DNA from 4 places in the Pseudomonas sp. AIG genome. Region 3 is predicted to be linked to each of the others. Evidence: predicted binding sites of a transcription regulator. Region 3 holds the regulator's gene; each other region holds the start of a gene.
What was found. The regulator sigma-54, encoded in region 3, starts transcription at its own class of promoters, with help from an activator protein. The targets are predictions, from matches to a motif close to ANTGGCATNNANNTTGCTNT.
Positions count from the first base shown of each region.

Region 1: a site for sigma-54 is predicted at 4,273-4,292, ahead of ACWR1S_RS29380 (pilin). Genes of this name have one in related genera too.
Region 2: a site for sigma-54 is predicted at 4,492-4,511, ahead of ACWR1S_RS08905 (flagellar basal body rod protein FlgF). Genes of this name have one in related genera too.
Region 4: a site for sigma-54 is predicted at 4,422-4,441, ahead of ACWR1S_RS14080 (CmpA/NrtA family ABC transporter substrate-binding protein). Genes of this name have one in related genera too.

Region 1 covers NZ_CDROCK010000082.1:8,343-15,562, reverse strand. The annotation lists gene ACWR1S_RS29395 (DUF748 domain-containing protein) at 1-2,570, shown strand, start outside; gene ACWR1S_RS29390 (DUF2845 domain-containing protein) at 2,570-2,866, shown strand; gene ACWR1S_RS29385 (BON domain-containing protein) at 3,138-3,491, opposite strand; gene ACWR1S_RS29380 (pilin) at 3,789-4,226, opposite strand; gene pilB (type IV-A pilus assembly ATPase PilB) at 4,452-6,152, shown strand; gene ACWR1S_RS29370 (type II secretion system F family protein) at 6,155-7,220, shown strand, end outside.
Region 2 covers NZ_CDROCK010000010.1:74,626-81,845, forward strand. The annotation lists gene ACWR1S_RS08885 (amino acid aminotransferase) at 1-1,039, opposite strand, end outside; gene ACWR1S_RS08890 (4a-hydroxytetrahydrobiopterin dehydratase) at 1,039-1,395, opposite strand; gene phhA (phenylalanine 4-monooxygenase) at 1,513-2,304, opposite strand; gene ACWR1S_RS08900 (sigma-54-dependent transcriptional regulator) at 2,697-4,265, shown strand; gene ACWR1S_RS08905 (flagellar basal body rod protein FlgF) at 4,566-5,306, shown strand; gene flgG (flagellar basal-body rod protein FlgG) at 5,352-6,137, shown strand; gene flgH (flagellar basal body L-ring protein FlgH) at 6,190-6,885, shown strand; gene ACWR1S_RS08920 (flagellar basal body P-ring protein FlgI) at 6,913-7,220, shown strand, end outside.
Region 3 covers NZ_CDROCK010000073.1:5,178-12,397, reverse strand. The annotation lists gene lptA (lipopolysaccharide transport periplasmic protein LptA) at 1-376, shown strand, start outside; gene lptB (LPS export ABC transporter ATP-binding protein) at 376-1,101, shown strand; gene ACWR1S_RS28500 (RNA polymerase factor sigma-54) at 1,289-2,782, shown strand; gene hpf (ribosome hibernation-promoting factor, HPF/YfiA family) at 2,856-3,164, shown strand; gene ptsN (PTS IIA-like nitrogen regulatory protein PtsN) at 3,177-3,641, shown strand; gene rapZ (RNase adapter RapZ) at 3,644-4,501, shown strand; gene ACWR1S_RS28480 (HPr family phosphocarrier protein) at 4,517-4,792, shown strand; gene ACWR1S_RS28475 (ZIP family metal transporter) at 4,884-5,777, opposite strand; gene ACWR1S_RS28470 (superoxide dismutase) at 5,808-6,419, opposite strand; gene ACWR1S_RS28465 (hypothetical protein) at 6,421-6,861, opposite strand; gene ACWR1S_RS28460 (class II fumarate hydratase) at 6,889-7,220, opposite strand, start outside.
Region 4 covers NZ_CDROCK010000021.1:49,235-56,454, reverse strand. The annotation lists gene ACWR1S_RS14095 (protein kinase domain-containing protein) at 1-852, opposite strand, end outside; gene ACWR1S_RS14090 (nitrate/nitrite transporter) at 860-2,071, opposite strand; gene ACWR1S_RS14085 (ANTAR domain-containing response regulator) at 2,505-3,080, opposite strand; gene ACWR1S_RS14080 (CmpA/NrtA family ABC transporter substrate-binding protein) at 3,096-4,307, opposite strand; gene ACWR1S_RS14075 (quinone-dependent dihydroorotate dehydrogenase) at 4,530-5,549, shown strand; gene rmf (ribosome modulation factor) at 5,806-6,021, opposite strand; gene rlmKL (bifunctional 23S rRNA (guanine(2069)-N(7))-methyltransferase RlmK/23S rRNA (guanine(2445)-N(2))-methyltransferase RlmL) at 6,554-7,220, shown strand, end outside.

The DNA of each region.
Region 1 (7,220 bases), on a different contig from region 3:
TCAATGTGCCGGCCAGTGAGCCGACGCCGGCCGATCCGAACGCCAAGCCCTTCCCGCTGCGCATCGACAACATCAAACTGGCCGGCGGCGTCGTGCACTTTGAGGACGTGCGCCCGAGCGAGCCCATCGAGTTCCTCTACGATGACCTCAGCTTCGAACTGAAAAACCTCAGCACCCTGCCCGAAGACAGCGCCGACATGACCCTGGTCGCCATCGGCCCGGCCGGTGGGCGGATCGACTGGAGCGGTAATTTCAGCCTGATCCCGTTCACCTCCGAAGGCACTCTGAAAGTCACCGACGGCAAGATGAAAGCCTTCTGGCCCTACGTGCGAGACTCGGTGCCGCTGGTCCTCGAAGACGGCGTGATCAGCCTCAGTAGCGAATACAAACTCAATCTGTCGAAAGAAACAGAGCTGCAACTGAACAACGTCGCGGTCAGCATCGCGCCGTTCGCCATCAAAGCCCCGGACGGACGGCCACTGGCCAAACTCGAGCGTCTCGACGTCAGCGAAACCTCGGTGGACCTGGCCAAGCAGCAAGTGGTGGTCGGCAAGATCCGCAGCAACAAACTGGAAACCTGGGCGGCGCTCGAAGCCGACGGCCAACTGGACTGGCAGAAACTGTTCGCCAGCCAACCGTCAAAACCGGCCGCCAAAGCCGCCGCAGAACCGGCCAATACACCGGCCGCTGCCGACTCACCGAAAACACCGCCCGCGCCGAGCAAACCATGGCAAGTGCTGCTCAAAGACGTGCAATTGCGCAATTACACCGTGCATCTGGCCGACCGCTCGGCCCAACCGGCCGTCGCCCTGGATATCACCCCGCTGAACGTCGACCTGCAGGATTTCGACAGCCTCAACGGCTCGCCCTTCAAGCTCAAGCTCGACAGCGGTGTGGGCAAACAAGGCAAGATCATGGCCGACGGCACGGTCAATCTTGCCCCGGTCAACGCCCAGCTCAACGTGAAAACCCAGGACATCGACCTGCGCGTCGCGCAGTCCTACATCAATCCGTTCATTCGCCTGGAACTGCGTAGCGGCATGCTCGGCAGTGATCTGAAGGTCAATCTCAAGAGCACCGAACCACTGGCACTCAGCGTCACCGGCCGCGCGCAGATCGATCAACTGCACACCCTCGACACCCTGAAAACCCGCGACTTCCTCAAGTGGCAGCAAGTGGTGGTCGAAGGCCTGAACTACCAGCACGGCGACAGCCTGTCGATCGACAGAATCAACCTGTTCCAGCCGTACGCGCGGTTCATGATCAACGATGACCGTACCACCAACATCGATGATCTGCTGATACCGCAGCCTGCCGACAGCGGCGCCAAAACCGCAGCGGCGAAACCGGCCAGCAAAGACAAACCGCTGGGCATTCACATCGGCGGCATCGCCATCAATGATGGTTCGGCCAACTTCGCCGACTTCAGCCTGACACCGAATTTCGCCACTGCGGTCCAGCAGCTCAACGGTCAGATCGGCACCATCGACAGCCGTCAGGCCAAACCGGCCAGCGTCGACATCAAAGGCAAGGTCGACCGTTATGCACCGGTGACCATCAAAGGCGCGGTCAATCCGTTCGATCCGATGGCCAGCCTCGACATCGCCACCAGTTTCAAACGTGTCGAACTGACGACGCTGACGCCCTACTCCGGCAAATTCGCCGGCTACCGTATCCGCAAGGGCCGGCTCAACCTTGATCTGCATTACCTGATCACCAAGGGCCAGCTCAAAGCCGAGAACAAAGTGGTGGTCGAACAATTGCAGCTCGGCGAAAAAGTCGACAGCCCGGATGCCGTGAGCCTGCCGCTGAAACTGGCGATTGCCTTGCTCAAGGACGTCGACGGCAAGATCTCCATCGAGTTGCCAGTGACCGGCGACCTGAACAACCCGCAATTCAGCGTAATGCCGATTGTCTGGCAGACCCTGCGCAACCTGATCGTCAAAGCCGCTGCCGCGCCATTCAAGATGATTGGCGGGCTGATCAGTGGCGGCGGCTCGGAAGACCTCGGCACCGTGTCGTTTGCGCCGGGCTCAAGCGATTTGAGCAAGGATGCCGAAGCGGCGCTGGTCAAACTGTCTCAGGCGCTGAAGGAGCGTCCGGCGCTGCGCCTGGAAATCGAAGGCACGGCCGCCAAAAGCAGTGACGGGCCGTTGCTCGCCGAACAGCGTCTGGAACGCGAATACCAATACAACTACTACAAGATGCTCCAGCGTCGTGGCGATAAAGTCCCGGCTCAAGCGTCTTTGCTGCAAGTGCCAGAGGGCGAGAAAGGCCCACTGCTCGAAGGCATCTACCGCACTCGTCTGAAAACCCAGCCACCGGCCGAATGGAAGGATCTGGGCAAGGAAGAACGCACGGCGAAGATGCGCGAAGGCGTGATTCAGTTCTGGAGTGGCAGCGATGTGCTGCTGCGCCAATTGGGTCAGGACCGAGCCAGCAGCATCAAGGACTACCTCGTCGATAAAGGCCAACTGGCAGACGACCGCGTGTACTTCATCGACGCCAATCTTGGCGAGGCCGAAAGCGATGGCCGCGTGGTCACGCAAATGCATCTGGATGCCGAATGATGAAACTGCAGTGGCTGGCCTTGATCGCAATGACGTTCGTGGCCAGTCACGCGTCGGCCTCCGATACGCTGCGCTGTGGTAGCCAACTGATCAGCCTCGGAGACCGCTCAAGCGAAGTCCTGCAAAAGTGCGGTGAGCCGGTCAGCCGTGATGTGCTCGGCTACAAGCGCAGCGCCAATCGCCGCGAAGAATTTCAGGTCGAGGAATGGACCTACGGCCCGAGCAACGGCATGTACCAATACCTGCGCTTCGAAGGCAATCGCCTGCGGCAGATCAACAGCAAACGCGGTAACTGATCCAACACTGATCCCCTTGTAGGAGTGAGCCTGCTCGCGATAGCGTTGGGTCAGTCAATTACAATTTCGACTGACCCAACGCTATCGCGAGCAGGCTCACTCCTACATTTGTTTTGTGTTTGCCCGTGAAATAGAACAGGCCCCGACACAAGTGGCGGGGCCCGTAATGGTCACATCCGTGTGACCGTTCGCATGAACTCTAAAGTTGCGGCAGACGTATTGCTCGGCCCGTCTGTCGCGCCTTCTCCCGGTCCAGGCGAGAAGTCATGCCTTACTCGGCTTTCAGGCCGTCAGCGGAGACCGCTTTGACGCCTTTGATTTTCTTGGTGATGTTCACTGCGGTGGTTTTCTGAGCTTCGGTGATAGCTACAGTCGACGACAGAGATACAACACCTTTGTTGGTTTCCACTTTGATGTCAGTGCCTGGGATGCCTTTTTCGGTGACCAGGTCGCTTTTGACTTTGGTAGTGATCCAGGTATCGGAAGTAGTTTCTTTAGCCTTGGTCATTTCACCAGCGGCCAGAGTCATTGGAGCCTGGGTAGCCTGGGTGGTTTGTGCGAAAGCGCCGGTCATGGTCAGGGTCAGCGCGGTAGCAGCAGCGGCAGTGATAGCGAACTTCTTCATACGAGTAACTCCTGTTTTTCTGGAAAGTCTGCTGGTTGTCTTGTCAGCAGGGTTACCAAGGTAGTTGCGAACGCTGTGCCAACTTTTTAATTCGTACAATATCGTTATAAATCAACACGTTATGATTAACGGAAATTTCCGGAATCATGCAATTTGCATGACTCGAGCAATATTCACATGCAAGTTGCGGCTTTTTGAAAAGTTCATAAGCTGCTGAAACTATTGAGACTTTTATTTTTAACCGAGTAAAGAAAAATGCCCTGCGTGGCAGGGCATTCGGTCATCACACGCTAGCAATCACGTACCGCTGGCGGTACAGCCTTTTGGCGAATAATCCGCGTTAACAGTAGTGGCACAGGTCCACAAACCAGAGGTATTACCGGTTGCAGCGCCCGAACGAGTGAGCGTGATGGTTTTGCCCAGTACCGGCCCCGGAGCGTTGAGCAGTGTGCAGCTGATGCTGCCCGCCCCCGTCGCCGCTGTACCTGTAACCGCCACCGTACAGTTGGAGGTGGTGGTTGTACCGCCGTTCACAGCGGTTATATCCGGAGCGGTACCTTGGTTGATGGTGTCCTCGAACGGCACCTTCATCGCACTGATCTCCGCCAGCCCCGCCGTCACTTTTGATCGCGCCTGATACTTCGAATACTGCGGCAGGGCAATCGTTGCCAGAATCCCGATGATCGCCACCACGATCAACAGCTCGATCAGAGTAAAACCTTGTTGTTTTTTCATAGACACGCTCCATGCATGAGTCGAAATCTCATGATCTGCAAGGGACGCAGCATAGGCCATGCCAACGCCTCAAAGCCCCGCCCGTTGGCCGCGAACCCTCTACAACGCTATTTCCTACAACGCGCAACCGCACTATCTGACACTTTTTGTCACCTGCACCCACCGTGTTTGGCGCTGTCATTTGACTAGGCTATAAGTCATGAACGGCAAGTGTGCGGAATCCCCATGAATGACATCGCTCTGAGCGGTCTGGCCAAGCAATTGGTGCAGGCCGAACTGTTGACAGAAAAAAGCGCCCAGCAAGCCTGGCAACAGGCTCAGCGCAATCGCCTGTCGCTGGTCAGCTATCTGGTGCAAAACAAACTGGTCAAGAGCTGGCAGGTGGCCGAGATCGCCAGCGAGCATTTCGGTATGGCGTTCCTTGATCTCAATTGCCTCGACAAGGAAACCCAGCCCAAAGGCCTGGTCAGCGAAAAACTGGTGCGTCAGCACCATGCCCTGCCCTTGTGGCGGCGTGGCAACAAGCTGTTCGTGGGCATCTCCGACCCGAGCAATCATCAAGCGATCAACGACATTCAATTCAGTACCGGGCTGAGCACCGAAGCCATTCTGGTCGAAGATGACAAACTCACCGATGCCATCGAAAAGTTCTTCGACACCCACGCCAGCGGCCTGGAAGACATGGCCGATGTCGATCTCGACGGCCTCGACGTCGAATCCATCGACGACAGCAAGCAGGACGCTATCGGCGGGCTCGATGCCGACGATGCGCCGGTGGTGCGCTTCGTTCACAAGATGCTGCTCGACGCGATCAAGAGTGGCTCTTCCGACTTGCACTTTGAACCTTACGAGAAGAACTACCGGGTGCGGGTGCGCACCGACGGCATCCTGCGCGAAGTGGCCAAGCCGCCGATTCAACTGGCCGGGCGCATCGCCGCGCGCCTGAAGGTCATGGCCAGTCTGGATATCTCGGAACGACGCAAACCGCAGGACGGGCGGATCAAGATGCGCCTGTCGAAAAACAAGTCGATCGATTTCCGTGTCAACACGCTGCCGACCCTGTGGGGCGAAAAAGTGGTGATCCGGATTCTCGACCCCTCCAGCGCACAGATCGGCATCGACGCCCTCGGCTATGAGCCCGAGCAGAAGGATCTGTACATGGCCGCGCTCAAGCAGCCACAGGGCATGATTCTGGTCACAGGGCCCACGGGTTCGGGTAAAACCGTGTCGCTGTACACCGGCCTGAACATCCTCAACACCGTCGACATCAACATTTCCACCGCCGAAGACCCGGTGGAGATCAACATGGAAGGCATCAACCAGGTCAACGTCAATCCCAAACAAGGGCTGGACTTTGCCCAGGCGCTGCGCTCGTTTCTGCGTCAGGACCCGGACGTGATCATGGTCGGTGAGATCCGCGACCTGGAAACCGCCGAGATCGCGATCAAGGCTGCGCAGACCGGTCACCTGGTGCTCTCGACCCTGCACACCAACAGCGCCGCGGAAACCCTGACGCGCCTGCACAACATGGGCATTCCCGGCTTCAACATCGCCACCTCGGTCAGCCTGATCATCGCCCAGCGCCTGGCGCGCAAGCTGTGCAGCCACTGCAAGAAACCCATCGAGATTCCGCGCGAAACCTTGATCAAGGAAGGTTTCCCCGAGGAACGCATCGGCCATTTCACGATCTACGAGCCGGTCGGTTGCGATCACTGCAACGGCGGCTACAAGGGACGCGTGGGGATTTATGAAGTGGTGAAGAACACCGCAGAACTGCAACGACTGATCATGGCCGAAGGTAATTCGCTGGAAATCGACATTCAAATCCGCCGCGACGGCTTCGACGACCTGCGCACCTCCGGGCTGCGCAAGGCCATGCAAGGCATCACCAGCCTTGAAGAAATCAACCGGGTCACCAAGGACTGAACATGGCGGTCAAGGCAGCGAAAATCAGTATTTATGCCTGGGAAGGTACGGACAGAAAAGGCAGCAAAGTCACCGGAGAGCTAAGCGGACAGAACCCGGCGCTGATCAAGGCACAACTGCGCAAGCAAGGGATCAATCCCGGCAAGGTGCGCAAGAAATCTGCATCGTTGTTGAGCTTTGGCAAACGCATCAAGGCCCAGGACATTGCTCTGTTCACCCGGCAGATGGCGACCATGATGAAGGCCGGCGTGCCGCTGTTGCAGTCGTTCGACATTATTGGCGAGGGTTTTGAGAACCCGGCCATGCGCAAACTGGTCGACGAGGTCAAACAGGAGGTCGCGGCCGGTAACAGCTTCGCCACCGCCCTGCGCAAGAAGCCGCAGTATTTCGACGAGTTGTATTGCAACCTGGTCGATGCGGGCGAGCAGTCCGGCGCCCTCGACACGTTGCTGGAACGGGTCGCGACCTATAAGGAAAAAAGCGAACGGCTCAAGGCCAAGATCAAAAAAGCCATGACTTACCCCACCGCCGTGGTCCTGGTGGCGGCCGTTGTAACCGGGATCCTGCTGGTCAAAGTGGTGCCGCAGTTCCAGTCGGTGTTTTCAGGTTTCGGTGCTGAGCTGCCGGCCTTCACCCTGATGATCATCAGCCTCTCGGAATTCATGCAGCAATGGTGGTGGGCGATTCTCGGTGCGCTGGTCGCAGCGATTTTCGGCACCCGCCATGCATTGAAAACATCTCAGGCATTGCGTGATCGCAAAGATACCTGGCTGCTGAAACTGCCACTGGTGGGCACGCTGATGTACAAGTCTGCCGTAGCGCGATTCGCTCGAACCCTGTCGACCACATTTGCCGCCGGTGTACCGTTGGTGGAAGCGCTCGACTCGGTGGCCGGCGCCACCGGCAATGTGGTGTTCAAGCGTGCCGTGCTGCGGATTCGCCAGGACGTCTCGACCGGCATGCAGCTGAATTTTTCGATGCGCAGCACCGGTGTATTTCCGAATATGGCCGTGCAGATGACTGCGATCGGCGAGGAGTCCGGCGCACTGGACGAGATGCTCGACAAGG
Region 2 (7,220 bases), on a different contig from region 3:
TGCCGCGCTGCACGCCAATGTGCGCAAAACGCTCGCGCAGGCCGTGCGGTTCCAGCGCTTCGACCAGACCGCTGCGCAACTGCGCAATGCGCAAACGCATGGCTTCCACCTCATCGGCCCAGCGCGCTTTCAGCTCAGGATCGGCAAGGATGGTCGCGACCACTGCAGCGCCGTGATCCGGCGGCGTCGACCACAGGTTGCGGGCGATGTTGGCCAGTTGGCTGCGGATGTCGATGAGCTTGTCAGCGCTTTTCGCACAGACGATCAGCGCACCGGTGCGGTCGCGGTACAGGCCAAAGTTCTTCGAGCAGGAACTGGTGATCAGCAGCTCAGGCAACTCGGCTGCGAACAGCCGGGTCGACCACGCATCCTGTTCCAGACCATCGCCAAAGCCCTGGTAGGCAAAGTCGATCAGCGGCAGCAGATTGCGCGCGCGCACCACATCGAGCACGCGCTGCCAGTCGTCATGGCTCAAGTCAAAACCGGTCGGGTTGTGGCAGCACGCGTGGAGCAGCACCACATCACCGTTCGGCACTTCCTTGAGTACGGCGAGCATGGCGTCGACGTCGAGGCGGTTGTCACTGCCCACGTAGGGGTAGTGACTGACCTTGACCCCGGCCGCCGCGAAAATGGTTTCGTGGATTGGCCAGGTCGGGTTGCTCAGCCACACGCCCTTGCCCGGCAGGCATTGGGCGATGAAGTCGGCCGCCAGACGTAGGGCACCGGTGCCGCCCGGGGTCTGGGTGGCGCCGGCGCGCTGTTCGGCGATCAGCTTCGAGTCGGCGCCGAGCACCAACTCGTTGATGACTTTGCCAAACTGCGGGTTGCCGTGACCACCGATGTAAGTCTTGGTGTCCTGGCTTTCGACCAGCCGTGCTTCAGCGATTTTCACCGCTTCCGGGATCGGCGTCAGGCCTTGGGCGTCCTTGTAGACGCCAACGCCCAGGTCGAATTTGCGCGGGTTGCTGTCCTGCGCATACGCCTCCATCAAGCCGAGGATCGGGTCGCCGGGTACCCGGCCGATGGCGTCGAAGTGCATTACTTGCGTCCTTCTGCGGTCTTGGCCACTTCGTCAGTGCGTGCGGCCATGATGAAGTCGTTGCGGTGCAGGCCTTTGATCGAGTGGCTCCACCAGGTCACGGTGACTTTGCCCCATTCGGTGAGCAAGCCCGGGTGGTGACCTTCGGCCTCGGAGATCTCGCCGACAGCGTTGGTGAACGCCAGCGCATGTTTGAAGTTCTTGAACAGGAAGACCTTCTCCAGCTGCATGATGCTGTCGCGCACTTCGATGTTCCAGTCAGGGATCTGCTTGATCAGGATCGGCAGTTCTTCGTCGCTGACTTGTGGCGCATCGGCGCGGCAGGCTTCGCAGTGGGCTTGGTTCAAAGTGGACATGGTGTATTCCTGAAATCGAGTGTGTTTTTTTTATAAAGGCTTCTGAGTCGTCAATGCCGTCACGCTAAACCAAAGTGGCGGCAACTGACAGGCTCAATTGTCAGCAAAAGTCGCGGTTCACGCGGCTTTCGGTTTCGGCGGAAATTTCGGTGCGTGCAGACCCAACTGCATGCCCTGGCGAACCATGGCCATGATGTCTTCATGGGCCACGTCGAACAGGCGCTTGAGGTCCGGCAGGACAAAGTACAGCGGTTGCAGGATGTCGATGCGATACGGCGTGCGCATGGCTTCGAGCGGATCGAAGGCTTGATGCTCCGGTTCGTCCGACAGCGAATAAACGGTTTCTTTCGGTGAGGACAGGATGCCGCCGCCGTAGATGCGTTTGCCTTGCGGGGTGTCGACCAGGCCGAACTCGATGGTCATCCAGTACAGGCGCGCCAGGTACACGCGTTCTTCCTTGGTCGCCTGCAAGCCGAGCTTGCCGTAGGTGTGGGTGAATTCGGCGAAATACGGGTTGGTCAACAGCGGGCAGTGACCAAAGATCTCGTGGAAAATATCCGGCTCTTGCAGGTAATCCAGCTCTTCGCGGGTACGAATAAACGTCGCGACCGGAAATTGCTTGCTGGCCAGCAGTTCAAAAAAGGTCTGGAAGGGGATCAGTGCCGGAACGCGTGCGACCTGCCAACCGGTGGTCTCGCCGAGCACTTTGTTGATTTCGCCGAGTTGCGGAATGCGGTCGTGGGGCAGACCGAGTTTTTCGATACCGTCCAGGTATTCCTGGCACGCACGCCCTTCGATCACTTTCAGTTGGCGAGTGATCAGCGTGTTCCACACCGCGTGTTCTTCGGCGGGGTAGTCGATAAAACCTTGCGCATCGGGCTCGCGGGCCACGTATTGCGTCTGCTTCATACTGCTCTCCTGCTAGGGGAATTCGTTCTTGTTATGTCCAGCGATGGATTCAGAATTACCTGAGTGCGGTCGGGTTTGCAGCAGGTTGATCGCGATACGTGTAGGAAAATTCGCCTGAAATCGTAAAATAATCGTTACGCTTGGACGGATATATCGCGTTTGCGGTGATTAGCGGGTTTGAAAAGCTCAGTACCTGTCACATAATCTTGACAACTATCTGCGTGCCTCGGCAGAAAAATGAGCGTCGGGCGCACCGCAATACCCTGTGGGAGCGAGCTTGCTCGCGAAAGCGCTGGGTCTGACACATCAATGCTGGATGTGCTGACGCCTTCGCGAGCAAGCTCGCTCCCACAGGGGCGGTATTCAACTCCCCATCTTGTCGGGCCTTATATATGCGCATCAAAGTCCACTGCCAGAACCGCATCGGCATCCTGCGCGACATTCTCAACCTGCTGGTCGCCTACGGGATCAACGTGGCGCGGGGTGAAGTCGGTGGCGAGCATGGCAATGCGATCTACCTGCACTGCCCGAACCTGATCAATATCCAGTTCCAGGCGTTGCGGCCGAAATTCGAGGCAATCGCCGGAGTGTTTGGCGTCAAGCGGGTAGGGCTGATGCCTAGCGAACGACGGCACATGGAGTTGAATGCCTTGCTCGGCGCGCTGGAGTTTCCGGTGCTGTCGATCGACATGGGGGGCTCGATCGTCGCTGCCAACCGCGCGGCGGCGCAGTTGCTCGGGGTGCGCGTTGACGAGGTGCCGGGTATTCCGCTGTCGCGCTACGCCGAGGATTTCGACTTGCCGGAACTGGTGCGCGCCAATAAATCGCGGATCAATGGCATGCGGGTCAAGGTCAAGGGTGACATCTTTCTGGCCGACATCGCGCCGCTGCAATCGGAGCACGACGACAGTGAAGCCATGGCCGGCGCAGTGTTGACCTTGCATCGCGCCGACAGAGTGGGCGAGCGCATCTATAACGTGCGCAAGCAGGAGCTGCGTGGCTTCGACAGCATCTTCCAGAGCTCCAAAGTCATGGCCGCCGTGGTGCGTGAAGCGCGGCGTATGGCCCCGCTGGATGCGCCGCTGTTGATTGAAGGCGAAACCGGCACCGGCAAGGAGTTGCTGGCGCGTGCCTGCCACCTCGCCAGTCCGCGCGGGCAGTCGCCGTTGATGGCGCTCAACTGTGCAGGCCTGCCTGAGTCGATGGCCGAGACTGAGCTGTTCGGCTATGGCCCCGGCGCCTTCGAAGGGGCGCGGGCCGAAGGCAAGCTCGGTCTGTTGGAATTGACGGCGGGCGGCACATTGTTTCTCGACGGCGTCGGCGAAATGAGTCCGCGTCTTCAAGTGAAGTTACTGCGCTTTCTGCAGGACGGTTGCTTCCGCCGGGTCGGCAGTGATGAGGAGGTTTATCTGGATGTGCGGGTGATCTGTGCCACCCAGGTGGACTTGTCCGAGCTGTGCGCGCGCGGCGAGTTTCGCCAGGATTTGTATCACCGCTTGAACGTGCTCTCCCTGCACATCCCGCCGCTGCGCGAATGCCTCGACGGCTTGACCCCGCTGGTCGAACACTTTCTCGATCAGGCCAGTCGGCAGATCGGCTGTTCGCTGCCGAAACTGGCGCCGGCGGCGATGGATCGGCTCAGCCATTACCATTGGCCGGGCAACGTGCGGCAACTGGAAAACGTGCTGTTCCAGGCGGTTTCGCTGTGCGATGGCGGCACGGTGAAGGCCGAGCATATTCGGCTGCCGGATTACGGCGTGCGTCAGCCGCTTGGCGATTTCTCGCTGGAGGGTGGGCTGGACGAGATTGTCGGGCGCTTCGAGAAGGCGGTGCTGGAACGGTTGTATTCCGAGCATCCGAGCAGTCGGCAGTTGGGTAAGCGGTTGGGGGTTTCGCACACCACCATTGCCAACAAGCTGCGTGAATACGAAGTCGGCAAAGAGTCGGGCAGCAGCGAATGATCGTTCCCACGCTCTGCGTGGGAATGCCTCAATGGACGCTCTGCGTCCGGTTTGGGACGCGGAGCGTCCCGGGCTGCATTCCCACGCAGAGCGTTGGAACGATCATTAGCCGGGATTGCCGCCAAGCGGCATAACACCGCCGGTTTTTCGACTTCGATACATTTCAAATTTCCCCTCGTCACTCCCCAAGTCCTTTGTTTACCGGGTCTTTGTCCGCCAGAAAAAAGTTGGTCTGCAAATTGCTTATGGCTCAGCAGTACAGCGGTGGGCGGCAAACGTCCGGCATGCAGAGGAAAGAGTGTGGACAAGTACCTTTATGTGGCAATGACCGGCGCCAGCCAGAACGCACTGGCGCAGAAGGCTCATGCCAACAACCTGGCGAACATCTCCACCAACGGTTTTCAGCGCGACCTGGAGCAGGCGCGTTCGATGCCGGTGTTTGGTGACAGCTTTCCGGCGCGTGCGTTTGCCATGAGCGAACGGCCCGCCACCGACTTCACCCCAGGTTCGCTGGTGCAGACCGGCCGTGACCTCGACGTCGCTGTCACCGGCAACGGTTTTATCGCCGTGCAGAACCCGAACGGCGGCGAGAGTTACGTGCGCACCGGCAGCCTCAACGTTGACGCCCTCGGCGTGCTGCGTGCCGGCAACGGTATGCCGGTGATGGGCAATGGCGGTCCGATCGCCGTGCCGCCCGAGCAGCAGATCGAAGTCGGCGAAGACGGCACCATCAGTATTCGTGCGATGGGCGAAGGCCCGCGCGTCATGGCGGAAGTCGACCGGATCAAACTGGTCAACCCGGACATCAAGAACATGAACAAGGGCCTCGACGGCTCGATCTACACCAAGGACGGCCAGCCTGCGCCGGCCGACGCCAACGTCAAACTGGTGTCGGGCTTCCTCGAGTCGAGCAACGTCAACGCCGTTGAGGAGATGACCTCAGTGCTGGCCCTGGCCAAGCAGTTCGAGTTGCACGTCAAAATGATGAACACCGCCAAAGACGACGACCAGGCCATGGCTCGGGTCTTGCAGATCAGCTAATTATCAGAACGTCGCGCCGAAAAACAGGCGCACGAGGAGAATCGAATGCTTCCGGCTCTATGGGTTGCCAAAACCGGTCTGTCCGCCCAGGACACCAACCTGACCACCATTTCCAACAACCTGGCGAACGTGTCGACCACGGGTTTCAAACGTGACCGCGCCGAGTTCCAGGACTTGCTCTATCAGATCAAGCGTCAGCCAGGCGCCCAGTCGACTCAGGACAGCGAACTGCCGTCGGGTCTGCAAGTGGGTACCGGTGTGCGCATTGTCGGCACCCAGAAAAACTTCACCGCCGGCAGCCTGCAAACCACCGAGCAGCCGCTGGACATGGCCATCGACGGTCGCGGGTTTTTCCAGATTCTGCAGCCGGACGGCACCACGTCCTACACCCGTGACGGTACGTTCCACCTCGATTCCAATGGCCAGATCGTCAACGCCAGCGGTTTCGCTCTGGAGCCTGCCGTGGTTATCCCGAACGATGCGCAGACCTTCACCGTCGGCCGTGACGGCACCGTGTCGGTGACCATCGCCGGTAACCCGGCGGCGCAAGTGATCGGCAACCTGCAAACCGCCGACTTCATCAACCCGGCCGGTCTGCAAGCCGTGGGCAACAACCTGTTCCTGGAAACCGCCGCTTCCGGTGCGCCGCAAGTCGGTACTCCGGGCCTGAACGGGTTTGGCACCATGCTGCAGAACACCCTGGAAACCTCCAACGTCAGCACCGTTGAAGAGATGGTCAATATGATCACCACTCAGCGCGCTTACGAGATGAACTCCAAGGTGATCTCCACCGCCGACCAGATGCTCTCGTTCGTAACGCAGAATCTGTAATCAAGTCTATGAGGCGGCCATGAGGCCGCCTGCAACACCGTGAGGTAGGGTCATGAATCGCTTCGTATCTGTTCTGGCATTGAGTGGGGTCGTCTCGCTCGCGGGCTGCGTCGCCCCGACGCCCAAGCCCAATGACCCTTACTACGCCCCGGTGTTGCCGCGCACGCCGCTGCCGTCTGCGGCCAATAACGGCTCGATCTATCAGGCCGGCTTCGAGCAGAACCTGTACAGCGACCGCAAGGCTTTCCGGGTCGGTGACATCATCACCATCACCCTGAACGAGAAGACTCAGGCGAGCAAAAACGCCAACTCGCAAGTGGCCAAGAACAGCAAGACCGGCATCGGCCTGACGTCGCTGTTCGGCGGCAGCGCGACCACCAACAACCCGTTGGGCGGTAACGATCTGAGTCTGGACGTTGGCTACAGCGGCGACCGCGCGACCAAGGGCGACAGCAAAGCGGCGCAGGGCAACACCCTGACCGGCTCGATCACGGTGACCGTGGCTGACGTCTTGCCCAACGGCATCATTGCCGTACGCGGCGAGAAGTGGATGACCCTCAATACCGGCGATGAGCTGGTGCGGATTGCAGGTTTAGTGCGTGCCGATGACATCGCCACGGACAACACCGTGTCGTCGACCCGTGTCGCCGATGCGCGCATCACCTACTCGGGCACCGGCTCGTTTGCCGATGCGAGTCAGCCAGGCTGGTTCGACCGTTTCTTCCTCAGCCCGCTGTTCCCTTTCTAGGTGGCTACGTTGAATTTCAAGAGCCTCATGCTGGCTGCGGCGCTGATGTCCGCAGCCTTTGCTGCCCACGCCGAGCGGCTGAAAGATATCGCCAGCATTTCTGGCGTGCGCTCCAACCAGTTGATCGGTTACGGCCTGGTGGTCGGGCTTAACGGTACCGGCGACCAGACGACGCAAACCCCGTTCACCCTGCAGACCTTCAACAACATGCTCTCGCAGTTCGGCATCAAGGTGCCGCCGGGATCGGGCAACGTGCAATTGAAGAACGTCGCGGCGGTGTCGATCAGTGCCGACTTGCCGGCGTTCGCCAAACCGGGTCAGCAGGTCGATATCAC
Region 3 (7,220 bases):
TACCCAGGGTTCGATGAAGGTGACCGGTAATACCGTGACCATCACCCGTACCCCGGCCGGCGATATCGACGTGGTGACGTCGGTGGGCAATCTTGCCTACTTTGAGCAATTGCAAACTCAAGGCGACACCAAGCCTGTACAGGGCTGGGGCGTGACGATTCAGTACCACGCCGCGCAAAACCGCGTCGTGCTGATCGACAAGGCCAAGGTTGTCGACAAGGACAACAACACGACTCAGGGCGAGAAAATCGTCTATGACACCGTGAAGAAACTGGCCAGCGCTGGTCGCGCTACCGGCAGCAAGGTCACCGAGGCGCGTCCGCGCATTGACATGGTGATCCAGCCGAAGAAGAAAACCGACGAGAAAACCCAGTAATGGCAACTCTGAAAGCTCAGCACCTGGCCAAGGCCTATAAAAGCCGCCAGGTCGTGCGTGACGTCAGTCTGTCGATCGACAGCGGCCAGATCGTTGGCTTGCTCGGCCCGAACGGCGCCGGTAAAACCACCTGCTTCTACATGATCGTAGGTTTGGTGCAAGCCGATCAGGGCCGCGTCCTGATCGACGATCTGGACGTCAGCCACCAGCCGATGCACGGTCGTGCCAAGGCCGGGATCGGCTATCTGCCGCAAGAAGCGTCGATCTTCCGTAAACTGTCGGTGGCCGACAACATCATGGCCATCCTCGAGACCCGTCAGGAACTCGACAAGGCCGGCCGTCGCAAGGAGCTGGAAAGCCTGCTGCAGGAATTCCACATCAGCCACATCCGCGACAACCTCGGCATGAGCCTGTCCGGTGGTGAACGCCGCCGAGTGGAAATCGCTCGCGCACTGGCAACGGCACCGAAATTCATCCTGCTCGACGAACCGTTCGCCGGTGTCGACCCGATCTCGGTCGGCGACATCAAGCAGATCATCCATCATCTCAAGGCCAAAGGCATCGGTGTACTGATCACCGACCACAACGTCCGCGAGACCCTGGACATCTGCGAAACCGCTTACATCGTCAATGATGGTCAACTGATCGCAGAAGGCGACGCAGAAACCATCCTGGCCAACGATCTGGTCAAGGAAGTGTATCTGGGCCACGAGTTCCGCCTGTAAGCGAAACAGTGCCCGGTGCGCCGCCCGGGCGCTGTATCGATTCAAGCAGGATTTAATACGCTTTAATTGTTACAGCGCTCTAGGCAAACACTTCAGTTTCAGGCATATAATTTGCTTAAGTTTGGCGCTCCGGCGCCCTGTAGTGGATGGCGCATAGCGCCGGCGAATAAGGTGTTAAGCCCCTGCCATGAAACCATCGCTAGTCTTGAGAATGGGCCAGCAGCTGACGATGACACCGCAGCTGCAACAGGCCATCCGCCTGCTCCAATTGTCGACCCTGGATCTGCAACAGGAAATCCAGGAGGCGCTGGAATCCAATCCGATGCTCGAACGCCAGGAAGAAGGCGACGACTTCGACAATTCCGACCCCTTGGCCGACAACGCCGAACAGAAGCCCAACACCGAAATCCAGGAACCCTCGTATCAGGAAACCGCACCGACGGTAGACAACCTCGAGGAAGGTGACTGGAGCGAACGCATCCCCAACGAACTTCCGGTCGACACCGCCTGGGAAGACGTCTACCAGACCAGCGCCAGCAGCCTGCCGAGCAGCGACGATGACGAGTGGGATTTCACCACCCGCACCTCCGCCGGCGAGAGCCTGCAAAGCCACCTGCTGTGGCAACTGAACCTTGCACCGATGTCCGACACCGATCGCCTGATCGCCGTGACCCTGATCGATTGCATCAACAATCAGGGCTACCTGGACGAAACCCTCGAAGAAATTCTTGAGGCGTTCGACCCGGAACTGGACATCGAACTGGACGAAATCGAAGCCGTCCTGCACCGCATTCAACAGTTCGAACCCGCCGGTATCGGCGCGCGCAATCTCGGCGAATGCCTGCTGCTGCAATTACGTCAGCTGCCAGCCAAGACGCCTTGGCTGGCTGAAGCCAAGCGTTTGGTCAGCGATTACATCGACCTGCTGGGCGGCCGCGACTACAGCCAGCTGATGCGACGCATGAAGCTCAAGGAAGACGAGTTGCGCCAGGTCATCGAGCTGGTGCAGAGCCTTAATCCACGTCCGGGTTCGCAAATCGAATCCACCGAAGCCGAGTACGTTGTCCCTGACGTTATCGTGCGCAAGGACAACGAGCGCTGGCTGGTCGAGTTGAACCAGGAATCGGTGCCACGCCTGCGCGTCAACGCCCAGTACGCCGGTTTCGTCCGTCGCGCCGACACCAGCGCCGACAACACCTTCATGCGCAATCAGTTGCAGGAAGCCCGCTGGTTTATCAAAAGCCTGCAGAGCCGCAACGAAACATTGATGAAAGTAGCCACCCAGATCGTCGAGCATCAGCGCGGTTTTCTGGAGTACGGCGACGAAGCCATGAAGCCGTTGGTCCTGCACGACATCGCTGAGGCGGTCGGCATGCACGAATCAACAATTTCCCGCGTGACCACGCAAAAATTCATGCATACCCCGCGCGGTATTTATGAACTGAAATACTTTTTCTCCAGCCACGTCAGCACCTCCGAAGGCGGCGAATGCTCGTCCACGGCGATCCGCGCGATCATCAAAAAACTGGTTGCCGCGGAAAATCAGAAAAAGCCGTTGAGTGACAGCAAGATCGCTGGTTTACTGGAGGCACAAGGCATTCAGGTGGCTCGCCGCACCGTCGCCAAGTACCGCGAATCCCTCGGGATCGCGCCTTCGAGCGAACGCAAGCGGTTGATGTAAGCCACGTTACAGCGTTCCAGTGGCAGGCTATCCAGCCTGCCGCTTTATGCACTGGCAACGAAGGAGAAGCTGTATGCAAGTCAACATCAGTGGACACCAACTGGAAGTGACCCAACCTCTGCGTTCCTACATCGAGGAAAAACTCCAACGACTGGAGCGACATTTCGACAAGATCACCAACGTGCAAGTCACGATGTGCGTCGAAAAGCTGAAGCAGAAAATCGAAGCCACCTTGCATATCCCCGGCAGCGAAGTGGTCGCCAACGCAGAAGATACTGATATGTATGCTGCGATCGACTCACTCACCGACAAGCTGGATCGCCAACTCAAAAAGCATAAGGAAAAGACCCAGAGCCTCCTCCAGGGCGCGACCGGTCGTTAACACCCCTAACCCATGATCCGACTTGAAAGCATCCTGACCCCCGGCCGTTCCCTCGTGAACGTGCCGGGCGGCAGTAAAAAGAAAGCCCTCGAACAAATTGCCAACCTGATCGCCCGCGAAGTGCCGGATCTGGAGATGCAAGATGTCTTCGAGGCGTTGATTGCCCGTGAAAAACTCGGTTCCACCGGTTTTGGCAACGGCATCGCCATTCCTCACTGCCGCCTCAAGGGCTGCCAGTCGCCCATCAGCGCACTGATGCATCTAGAAGCGCCAATCGATTTCGACGCCATCGATGGTGCCCCGGTTGACCTGCTGTTCGTTCTGCTGGTCCCGGAAGCCGCCACCGATGCGCACCTGGAGTTGCTGCGTCAGATCGCCAGCATGCTCGACCGCAAGGACGTGCGCGATAAACTGCGCAGCGCCGCGAGCAACGAAGCCTTGTATCAGGTTGTCCTGGACGAGCAGAACGGGCACTAATCATGCGCTTGATCATTGTCAGTGGCCGTTCCGGCTCGGGTAAAAGTACCGCACTGGATGTCCTTGAGGACAACGGTTACTACTGCATCGACAACCTGCCGGCAGGCTTGCTGCCGGAACTGGCCGAACGTGCGCTGATTCACACGGAACTGGCGCAGCCGCTGGTGGCTGTATCCATCGATGCGCGCAACCTGCCGAGCCACCTGACGCGCTTTCCCGAACTGCTTGAAGATGTCCGCAGCAAGCACATCCAGTGCGATGTGCTGTATCTGGATGCCGACGAGGAAACCCTGCTCAAGCGTTTTTCCGAAACCCGCCGTCGCCATCCGCTGAGCAATGCCAACCGCTCGCTGGCCGAGGCGATCCAGGATGAAACCGCCCTGCTCGGCCCGATTGCCGACCTCGCGGACCTGAAGATCAACACCACCAATCTGAACCTGTATCAGCTGCGCGACTCGATCAAGCTGCGCCTGCTGAACCAGCCGGAGCCGGGCACGGCGTTTCTGGTCGAGTCATTCGGCTTCAAGCGCGGCATGCCGGTGGATGCGGATCTGGTGTTCGATGTGCGCTGCCTGCCCAATCCGTACTGGAAACCGGAACTGCGCGCGCAATCGGGTCTCGATGCGCCGGTGGCTGAGTACCTCGCGGCGCAGCCGGAGGTCGAAGAAATGTTTCAGGACATCTTCACCTACCTGCACAAGTGGCTGCCGCGCTTCGCTGCGAGCAACCGCGCCTACGTCACCATTGCCATTGGCTGCACCGGCGGGCATCACCGCTCCGTCTACCTGACCGAACGCCTGGGTCAGGCCCTGCAGAAAACCCTGAAGAACGTCCAGGTTCGCCACCGCGACCTCACTTAAAGGATTCACACCGCGATGCCTGCTCTGGAAATCGAAATCATCAACAAGCTGGGCCTGCATGCCCGTGCGTCGGCCAAGTTCGTTGGCGTGGCCGGTCAGTTTCCGGATTGCTCGATCAGAGTGGGCCGCACGCCGGAGAATACCGTTGATGGCAAAAGCATCATGGCGATGATGATGCTGGCGGCCGGCAAGGGCACCAAAATCTATCTGAGCACTGAAGGGCATCAGGAACAGGAAGCGCTGGATGCGCTGGTGGCGTTGATCAACAACTATTTCGACGAAGGTGGCTGACAGCCAAAGTCAAAAGATCGCAGCCTTCGGCAGCTCCTATAGTGAACGCATTCCAATGTAGGAGCTGCCGAAGGCTGCGATCTTTTGATCTTCAACCTAATGCGGTATCCATCACCATCATCAAACAAAACCCGATCAACAGGCCAAGACTGGCCAGTTTGTCATGACCATGACGTCGTGATTCCGGGATGACCTCGTGAGTCACCACCAGCAACATCGCCCCCGCCGCCAGTGCCAGACCTAATGGCAACAATACCTGCGCCAGCCCGACCAGCCACGCACACAACAACGCAAACACCGGCTCGACCAGACCTGACGCCGCACCGATCAGGAACGCCTTGACCCGCGACATCCCTGCCCCGGCCAATACCAACGCAATCACCAGTCCTTCCGGCACATCCTGTAAAGCGATGCCCATGGCCAGGCTATTGGCATCCGGCATGCCGCCGCCGGCAGAAACGCCAACGGCCATGCCTTCAGGAACGTTATGGGCAATGATGGCGAACACGAACAGCCAGATTCGTGGCGGAATAACCGGACGCTCCGGCGTCCCCACCAGCATTTCCGGTGAGGCTCCGGACAACTGACGATCGACCAGATACAACCCGAACGCACCCAGCATGATGCCGAAACAGATCAGCCCACTGGCGCCCCATGGTGTCAGGTCAAGGTTTTCGGCAGCGGCAATGCCCGGGACGATCAGCGAAAACGCCGTCGCCGCCAGCATCACTCCAGCGCCAAAACCCAGCAAGGTGTCACTGAGTGCCTGAGGCATGCGCCGAATCACCAGCACCGGCACCGCGCCAAGCGCCGTGCCGAGGGCGCAGATCGCGCCACCCTGCAAGGCCCGTGACAGTCTCGGTTGCAGATTCAACCATTCCAGCCCGTGGGCAACCAGCAAGGTCATGCCCGCCAACAGCAATAGCGATCCCACTGCGTAACGAAACATACGCCCACTTCCGATCGCCAGTGTTTCAGTGCCCATAGTCAGCCTTGGATTGTTTTTATAGAAGACTTAAACCAGTGCGGCCTGATAGCGCGCAGCAACTTCAGGCCAATTGATCACGTTGTAGAACGCGTTGATGTATTCCGGGCGACGGTTTTGATAGCGCAGGTAGTAGGCGTGCTCCCAGACGTCGAGACCGAGAATCGGCGTGTTGCCGTTCATCAACGGGCTGTCCTGGTTGCCGCTGCTCTCCACGATCAGTTTTTTCTCCGGCGTCACGCTGAGCCAGGCCCAGCCACTGCCGAAACGGGTCAGTGCCGCTTTGGTGAAGGCTTCCTTGAAACTGTCGAGACCACCCAGTTGCTCATCAATCGCCTTGGCCAGCGCGCCATCCGGTTTGCCGCCGCCGCTTGGCACCATCACTTCCCAGAACAGCGAATGGTTGGCGTGACCGCCACCCTGATTGATCACCGCCGCGCGGAGCTTTTCCGGCAGCACCTTGACGCTGGCGACGAGTTTTTCTACCGGCCATTCGGCGTACTCAGTGCCTTCTACGGCGGCGTTGAGGTTGTTGATGTAGGTCTGGTGATGTTTGGTGTAATGAATCTCCATGGTCTGCGCATCGATGTGCGGTTCGAGGGCGTCGTAGGCGTAAGGCAAGGCAGGCAAGGTAAAAGCCATTTCAATGGACTCCATGGTGATGAGGGGCAGGCGCGCGACGCGCATTGCCGGTATCCGGGTGCAGCAGACGCTGGGTGCGCGGGTATTCGCCGTGTTCGCTGATGAAATTCAGCAGCTCGACGTAGGTCTTGCTGCTCTGGCGCAACGCCGCTTCACGCAGCGCCGGGCGCAGGCGCTCGTCCTGCATGGTCTGCAACAGCCGTTGGTGGATGGCGCAGAGGTATTCAGCGCTCTCCTCCGGCTGGTTCAGACTCAGGTGCAAATCCGCCAGGTTGTGATGGGAGATGACGCAGGCCGCCACCGCTTCGTCGGCATCTGCCCAGCGTTCGAACAACACTTGCGCCAGGGCCAGGGCTTGCAGGTAAGCCTCACGGGCGTCGATCAGTTCGCCCAGCATGAAGCAGCGATTGGCCCGTTCGATCGTGCGTTTCCAGTGCTCCATGGTGAGCCTCCAAAGCGGTTGCAGGGTTTACACGCCGCCGGCGGTGAGTTTCTCGGGATTGAGTAACTCTTCCAGTTGGCTGCGCGAGAGATCGGTGTGCTCCAGAGCGACGTCGATCACCGCGCGGCCTTCCTTGTAGGCCTGCTTGGCGATTTCGGCGGCTTTCTGGTAACCAATGATCGGATTGAGCGCGGTGACCAGAATCGGGTTGCGCGACAACGCTTCTTTCAGGCGCGATTCGTTGACCTTGAAACTGGCGATGGCTTTGTCGCCGAGCAGACGGCTGGCGTTGGCCAGCAACTCGATGCTGCTCAACAGGTTCTGCGCGATGATCGGCAGCATCACGTTCAGCTCGAAGT
Region 4 (7,220 bases), on a different contig from region 3:
CTGGCCTTGTCCGTCGACCACCCGATAAAGCAGTGATTGCTGACTCTGAGCGACAATCCCCTGAACCTGCCAGCCCTCGAAGGATTGGCCGGGCTTCAGCGTTGGCGGCAACGGCCACTGCTGCAAATGAATCAATGCATCGCCGATATTCGCTTCACCCACCGCATCGACGCGCACCAGCAAAGCGCTGGCATTGTCCTGACTGCCCGCCAGATGTGCCGCGTTAACGAGCGTCTGCGCAGCACTGTGCAGATCCCGCTGATCACGCAAAATCGCGGCAATCGCGGTATCACCCAGCATCGACCAGACGCCGTCACTGAGCAGCACAAAGCTTTCGCCATCACGCAGTTCACCGTCGAGAAAATCCAGCACCAGATGCTGATCCAGCCCCAGCGCACGCTTGAGCACATGTTGCATGCCCGGCTGCTCCCAGACGTGGTCTTCAGAGATCCGTTGCAAACTGTCGGCGTGCCAACGATACACCCGGCAATCGCCTACGTGGGCGAGGGTAAAGCGCCGACCGCGCATGACCAAGGCACTGACCGTGGTGAGCAGCGGCTGACCACCGCCATTGGCCTGCAACCAGCGATTTTGCGCGAGCAGCAGGCGATCCAGCGCCTGGGCCACGCTCCAGGTTTCTGGCGTGGCGTAGTAGTCGAGCGCGAGGGCCTGCAAGGTCGAACGCGCAGCCAGTCCACCATCGGCACACTGGCTGACGCCATCGGCGATAGCGAACAGATAACCCTTGCTCGCCGCCAGCGCCGGAGCCGGTGTCACCGAACGCAAAGCGTCCTGATTCTCCGCGCGCGGGCCGGTGGCGCTGGCTTCGGCGAAACTCAGATGCAGGGCCATCGACGCCTCAGACCCGCGCCGCCGTCACGGCTGCCGAACCCCAGGTGGTTCTCCAGCGACGCTTGACGCCGTGCAGGCCAAACCATGCCAACACGCCAAGGCTGGCGAACAACCACAACGCCAGTTGATAGCTGCCGGTGCTTTGTTTGATCGCGCCCATGCCGGCCGCCAAGGCAAAACCACCGATGCCGCCGGCCATGCCGATCAGCCCGGTCATCACGCCGATCTCCAGACGAAAACGCTGCGGCACCAGTTGAAAAACCGCACCGTTGCCAGCGCCCAGACCGAGCATGGTGCAGACGAAAAGTGCCAGCGCGGCGTAGGAACTTGGCAGGTTGAAACCGACCGCAGCGATGCAGACGGCAGCGACGGTGTACATCACCAGCAGCGCGCGGATGCCGCCGAAGCGATCAGCCAGGGCGCCACCCAATGGCCGCATCAAACTGCCGCCGAACACGCAGGCTGCGGTGTAGTAGCCAGCGGTCACCGGGCTCAAGCCGTACTGATCGTTGAAGTAGCCGGGCAGGGCGCTGGCCAGACCGATGAAGCCGCCGAAAGTCACGCTGTAGAAAAACATGAACCACCAACTGTCACGGTCGCCCAAGGCTTTGAAGTAGTCGGTCATGGCTTTGGCTTTCGGCCGTTCAGGCGCGTTTTTCGCCAGCCAGGCGAACAGCATCAGGGTCAGGATCAGTGGGATCAGGGCGAAACCGAAGACATTGCTCCAACCGAACGCGGCGGCGAGCACCGGCGCGAGCAGCGCGGCGAATACGGTGCCGGAGTTGCCCGCACCGGCAATGCCCATGGCTTTGCCCTGATGCTGCGGTGGATACCATTGCGAGGCCAAGGGCAGGGCGACCGCAAACGATGCGCCGGCCATGCCGAGGAACAGGCCGAGTATCAACGCCTGCTCGTAGCTATGAATGCCGATTTTCCAGGCGCCGAACAGCGCGCAAATCACAATGACCTGACCGATCAGCCCGGCGGTTTTCGGCGACAGCCGATCGGCGAGCATGCCCATGATGAAACGCAGTACCGCGCCAGCAAGGATCGGCGTGGCGACGACGAGGCCGCGTTGTTGCGTGGTCAGGTGCAGGTCAGCAGCGATCTGCACCGCCAGCGGGCCGAGCAGGTACCAGACCATGAAGCTCAGATCGAAATAGAGGAAGGCCGCGAACAGGGTCGGGGTGTGGCCGGATTTCCAGAAGCTTGAATTCATCGCGCACCTCAGCTGAAAAGAGTCTCGAAAGGAGTCATGCAACAGCAGGTGGGGCGCCGCCACGGCCGCACCACCGGCCCCGAGCTGTGGGGCCAAAACGCAAAAACGCCGCTACCTGATTCGCCGGTTGGGCGAACGGGTGAGCGACGTCTTTGTCGTGGGTGGGGCAACCGCCGTTGGTTACCTGTGCGTTTACTTAGCGAGATTTGTGCCAACAGCCGGAAAATCAAAAGCCCCTCACCCTAACCCTCTCCCGGAGGGAGAGGGGACTGACCGAGGTGTCTTGCGCCAAACATCGACCTGAAAGACCTAGTCGATTATGGATTCACAGCAGAAATTGCAGGTCGGCGTACATCGCGAGCATCCCCCAATCAGTCCCCTCTCCCTCTGGGAGAGGGCTAGGGTGAGGGGCTTTTCAAGCAGCCAGAGCTTTTCAGCCCAGCAACTCACTCATGGCAATAATCTGCTCCGCCACCTGAATCAATTTCTGCTGCCGGCTCATCGCCTGGCGCCGCATCAGGGTGTAAGCCTCTTCCTCATTGCAGTCCTTCATCTTCATCAGCAACCCTTTGGCCAGTTCGATGCGCTTGCGCTCGGCCAACTGCTGATCACGGGCCTGCAACTGCGCACGCAACGCCTGATCACTCTCGAATCGCGCCATCGCCACATCGAGAATCGGCTGTAAACGCTGTGCGTGAATGCCTTCAACGATGTACGCACTGACCCCGGACTTGATCGCCTGACGCATCACCCCCGGGTCATGTTCGTCGGTAAACATCACGATTGGCCGTGGCTGGTCGCGGCTGACCAGCACAACTTGTTCCATGACATCGCGGCTCGGTGACTCGGTATCGATCAGGATCACGTCCGGGCGCACCGTTTCGACGCGCGCGGGCAGGTCGATGGTCAGACCGGATTCGTCGATGACTTCGAAACCGGCTTCAGTCAGTGCCGCTTTCAGGCGTCCGACTTTTTTCGCTGTGTCGTTGATCAACAGAATGCGCAACATGTTCGCGGTCTCCTGTCAGCGGCGGGCGAGAAGGGGAGTGTCGTCGTTCAACGCGTGCAGCTTGAAACTGCGCGCGTAAGCGGCGGGATCGCTGCCGTCCCAGACTTTGCCGTCGAGCAACTGGCTGCTGCGCATGTCGGTGCCCCACGCGGCAACACCGACCTCAGTAGCGGCGTTGCGATACAGATCAAGCTGCTGAACCTGGCGGGCGACGGCGAGGTAATCCGGGTCTTCGCGCAGCAAACCCCAGCGGCGGAACTGGGTCATGAACCACATGCCATCGGACAGGTACGGCAGATTCACCTCGCCGTTGCCGTGAAAGCGCAAGGCGTGCGGATCCTGCCAGCGATTGCCGAGGCCATCGGCGTAATCACCGAGAAAACGCGGTTCGATGCACGCCAGTGGCGCATCGAGATATTCCGGCGCGCTAAGCAACTGCGCGGTGCTGCGGCGGTTTTCCGGGTTGGCTTCGATGAAACGGCTGGCCTCGAGAATTGCCATCACCAACGCCCGTGCGGTGTTCGGATACTGCTCGACAAATTCGCGGGTGCAGCCAAGGACTTTTTCCGGGTGATCGGGCCAGATGGTCTGGCTGGTGGCCAGCGTGAAGCCAAGATCCTGCCGCACCGCGCTGGCCGCCCACGGTTCGCCGACGCAAAAACCGTCGATACGCCCGGCTTGCAGGTGCGCGACCATTTGCGGCGGCGGCACCACCACGCTGTCGACGTCCTGCAATGGATGAATGCCCTGGCTCGCCAGCCAGTAATACAGCCACATGGCGTGAGTGCCGGTTGGAAAGGTCTGGGCGAAGGTGAGTTTTGCGCGGCTTTGGTGCACGTGCCGATCCAGCGCTTCAGGACTGGTCACGCCGAGGTTCTGCAGGCCGTGAGAGAGATTGAGGCTCTGACCGTTCTGATTCAGGCCCATCAGCACGGCCATATCGGTCGGAGCAACGCCGCCGATGCCCAGATGCACGGCGTAAATCAGTCCGTACAGACTGTGCGCGGCATCGAGTTCGCCGCTGACCAGGTTGTCGCGCAGATTCGCCCATGAACTCTGGCGCTTGAGATTCAGGGTCAACCCGTAAGGCTGGGCAAAGCCCTGCGTGGCGGCGACGACCACCGAGGCGCAGTCGCTCAGCGCCATGAAACCGAGGGTGATCGCGGTCTTTTCCGGGGCATCGCTGCCGTTGACCCAGGCCAGCGGCCCTGCCGAAGATTCATTCATCCAACGCTACCTCGAAAAAAAGCGCCGCCGCGGACTTTGCGCAGGCAAAACCCGGGACGACGCCATTGTCCTTGCCTGCAAGCCGTCATTGGCCCGCAAGCTGATAGCGATGAAAGTGCAAGGCATATGCCAGCCACCTCGATTTGCGCATGTGCCTCGCGCCGCAGGTCGATGCCCGGCTATAATCGCCGCCTCTTTTCGCCGCCCGAGTCATCGCCGCCCATGTACACCCTGGCCCGTCAGCTGTTGTTCAAACTTTCCCCGGAAACCTCCCACGATCTGTCGCTGGATCTGATCGGCGCGGGTGGGCGTTTGGGCCTCAACGGCTTGCTGTGCAAGGCGCCGGCGAAGAAGCCGGTGACGGTCATGGGCCTGGAGTTCCCGAACCCGGTGGGTCTGGCCGCGGGTCTGGACAAAAACGGCGCGGCCATCGACGGCTTCGCGCAACTGGGTTTTGGTTTTGTCGAAATCGGCACCGTGACCCCGCGTCCACAGCCGGGCAATCCAAAGCCACGGATCTTCCGCCTGCCGGAAGCCGAAGCAATCATCAACCGCATGGGTTTCAACAATCTCGGTGTCGATAACCTTTTGGCGCGCGTTGCCGCCGCTAAGTACAAAGGCGTGCTGGGCATCAACATCGGCAAGAACTTCGATACGCCGGTCGAGCGCGCGGTCGACGATTACCTGATCTGCCTCGACAAGGTTTACGCCCACGCCAGCTATGTGACGGTCAACGTCAGCTCGCCAAACACCCCAGGCCTGCGCAGCCTGCAGTTCGGTGATTCGCTCAAGCAATTGCTCGCTGATCTGGCCACACGTCGCGCCGAACTGGCCCTGCGTCATGGCAAACATGTGCCACTGGCGATCAAGATTGCGCCGGACATGACCGATGAAGAAACCGCGCAGGTGGCTCAAGCGCTGATCGAAACCGGCATGGACGCGGTGATCGCGACCAACACCACCCTCAGCCGCGTGGGTGTCGAAGGCATGGAGCATGGCGACGAGGCGGGCGGTTTGTCGGGTGCGCCGGTGCGGGAGAAGAGCACCAATACCGTGAAGGTGCTGGCCGGTGAGTTGGCGGGGCGTTTGCCGATCATTGCGGCCGGCGGGATTACTGAAGGCAAGCATGCGGCTGAGAAGATTCTGGCGGGTGCGAGCCTGGTGCAGATCTATTCCGGCTTCATCTATAAGGGCCCGGCGCTGATTCGTGAGTCGGTCGACGCAATCGCCGCCTTGCGCTGATCCATAGACACCACTGTTCCCTTGTAGGAGTGAGCCTGCTCGCGATAGCTTTCTTTCGGTCACTTCATCAGCGACTGACAGACCGCTATCGCGAGCAGGCTCACTCCTACAGGTTTTGTGTATGGCACAGATAATGTGACAGGCATAAAAAAGGGCTCCTCGAAGGAGCCCCTGGGCCGCAGCCCGCCGTCCGGGAAGGACGTGCATGGTAAGTCGTTACAAATTCAGATTGTCGTGTCGGAATTAATGCCCTGTGTCAGCCGACGGCGTGAAGTTCGTTGAGTCTGTGGATTCCCGCAGTGCCGGTCATACCGTCCCAGTTGTCGCCGCGTCCTTCTCGCCAGCCGTTAATCCAGGCTTGACGTACCGACGGTAGAGTAAATGGGCAAAGCTCACGGGATTTGCCACCAACGCCATATTGATATCCGCGCAAAAATGCTCTTTCCAACGGATCACGCTTAAGTCTTCTCATAGGGTGTTTCCCTCACTTGTTGACTGTTTTGTGTCGCGTTGACCTCAACTGAGGTCTGGCAGAAGAAACCTGCCATGGTGCGGCTCGCTGCCGGCGTGGCGAGCCAAGGTGTTGACGCCGTTGCGACGTCAACCTGTGCTCAGTTCTAACCAATGAGTCACACCGAGGGAATGATCGTTTTGTCATAAGGACGTAACGAAATTAGTGCTACAGCCATAAGTAACGACGGGTTTCATGCACGGTTTTTCAGCAAACCCCGGTATGATCGGCCCCGCGCTGCATGATGGGGTTAATTCTTTAGTGAGAATGACCCACGTTTGCGCTGGGGTATAAAGCGACGAAGGGTCGCTTTAAGACTTTTTGTTGCATCAACTTTTTTATCTGTCCCGGCATCTAAGCTCTTTTAACCCGAGCAGCGGGGATGGAACGGCACACCTTCGTGCCACGCGGGCGTTCTTTTAGAAAAGCGCCTGATTGAAAACCGGATCGGCAATGCGTTGCCGATTCACTAGCCAAAGGCTCTGGAAATACCATGTCCGACCGTTTCGAACTCTTCCTCACTTGCCCTAAAGGCCTTGAAGGCCTGCTCATCGAGGAAGCCGTCGGGCTTGGCCTTGAAGAAGCGCGCGAGCACACTTCCGCCGTGCGTGGCATGGCGACCATGGAAACCGCTTATCGCCTGTGCCTCTGGTCGCGTCTGGCCAACCGCGTGTTGCTGGTGCTCAAGCGCTTCCCGATGAAGGACGCCGAAGACCTGTACCACGGCGTGCTCGACATCGAGTGGCAGGATCACATGCTCAGCGACGGCACCCTGGCCGTTGAATTCAGCGGCCACGGTTCCGGCATCGACAACACCCACTTCGGTGCCCTGAAAGTCAAAGACGCCATCGTCGACAAACTGCGCACGCCGCAGGGCGACCGTCCGTCGATCGACAAGCTCAACCCGGACCTGCGCATTCACCTACGTCTGGATCGCGGCGAAGCGATTCTCTCCCTCGACCTCTCCGGCCACAGCCTGCACCAGCGCGGCTATCGCTTGCAGCAGGGCGCGGCGCCGCTGAAGGAAAACCTTGCGGCGGCGATCCTGATCCGTTCCGGCTGGCCGCGCATTGCTGCCGAAGGCGGCGCGCTGGCTGACCCGATGTGCGGTGTCGGTACGTTCCTCGTCGAAGCCGCGATGATCGCCGCTGATATGGCGC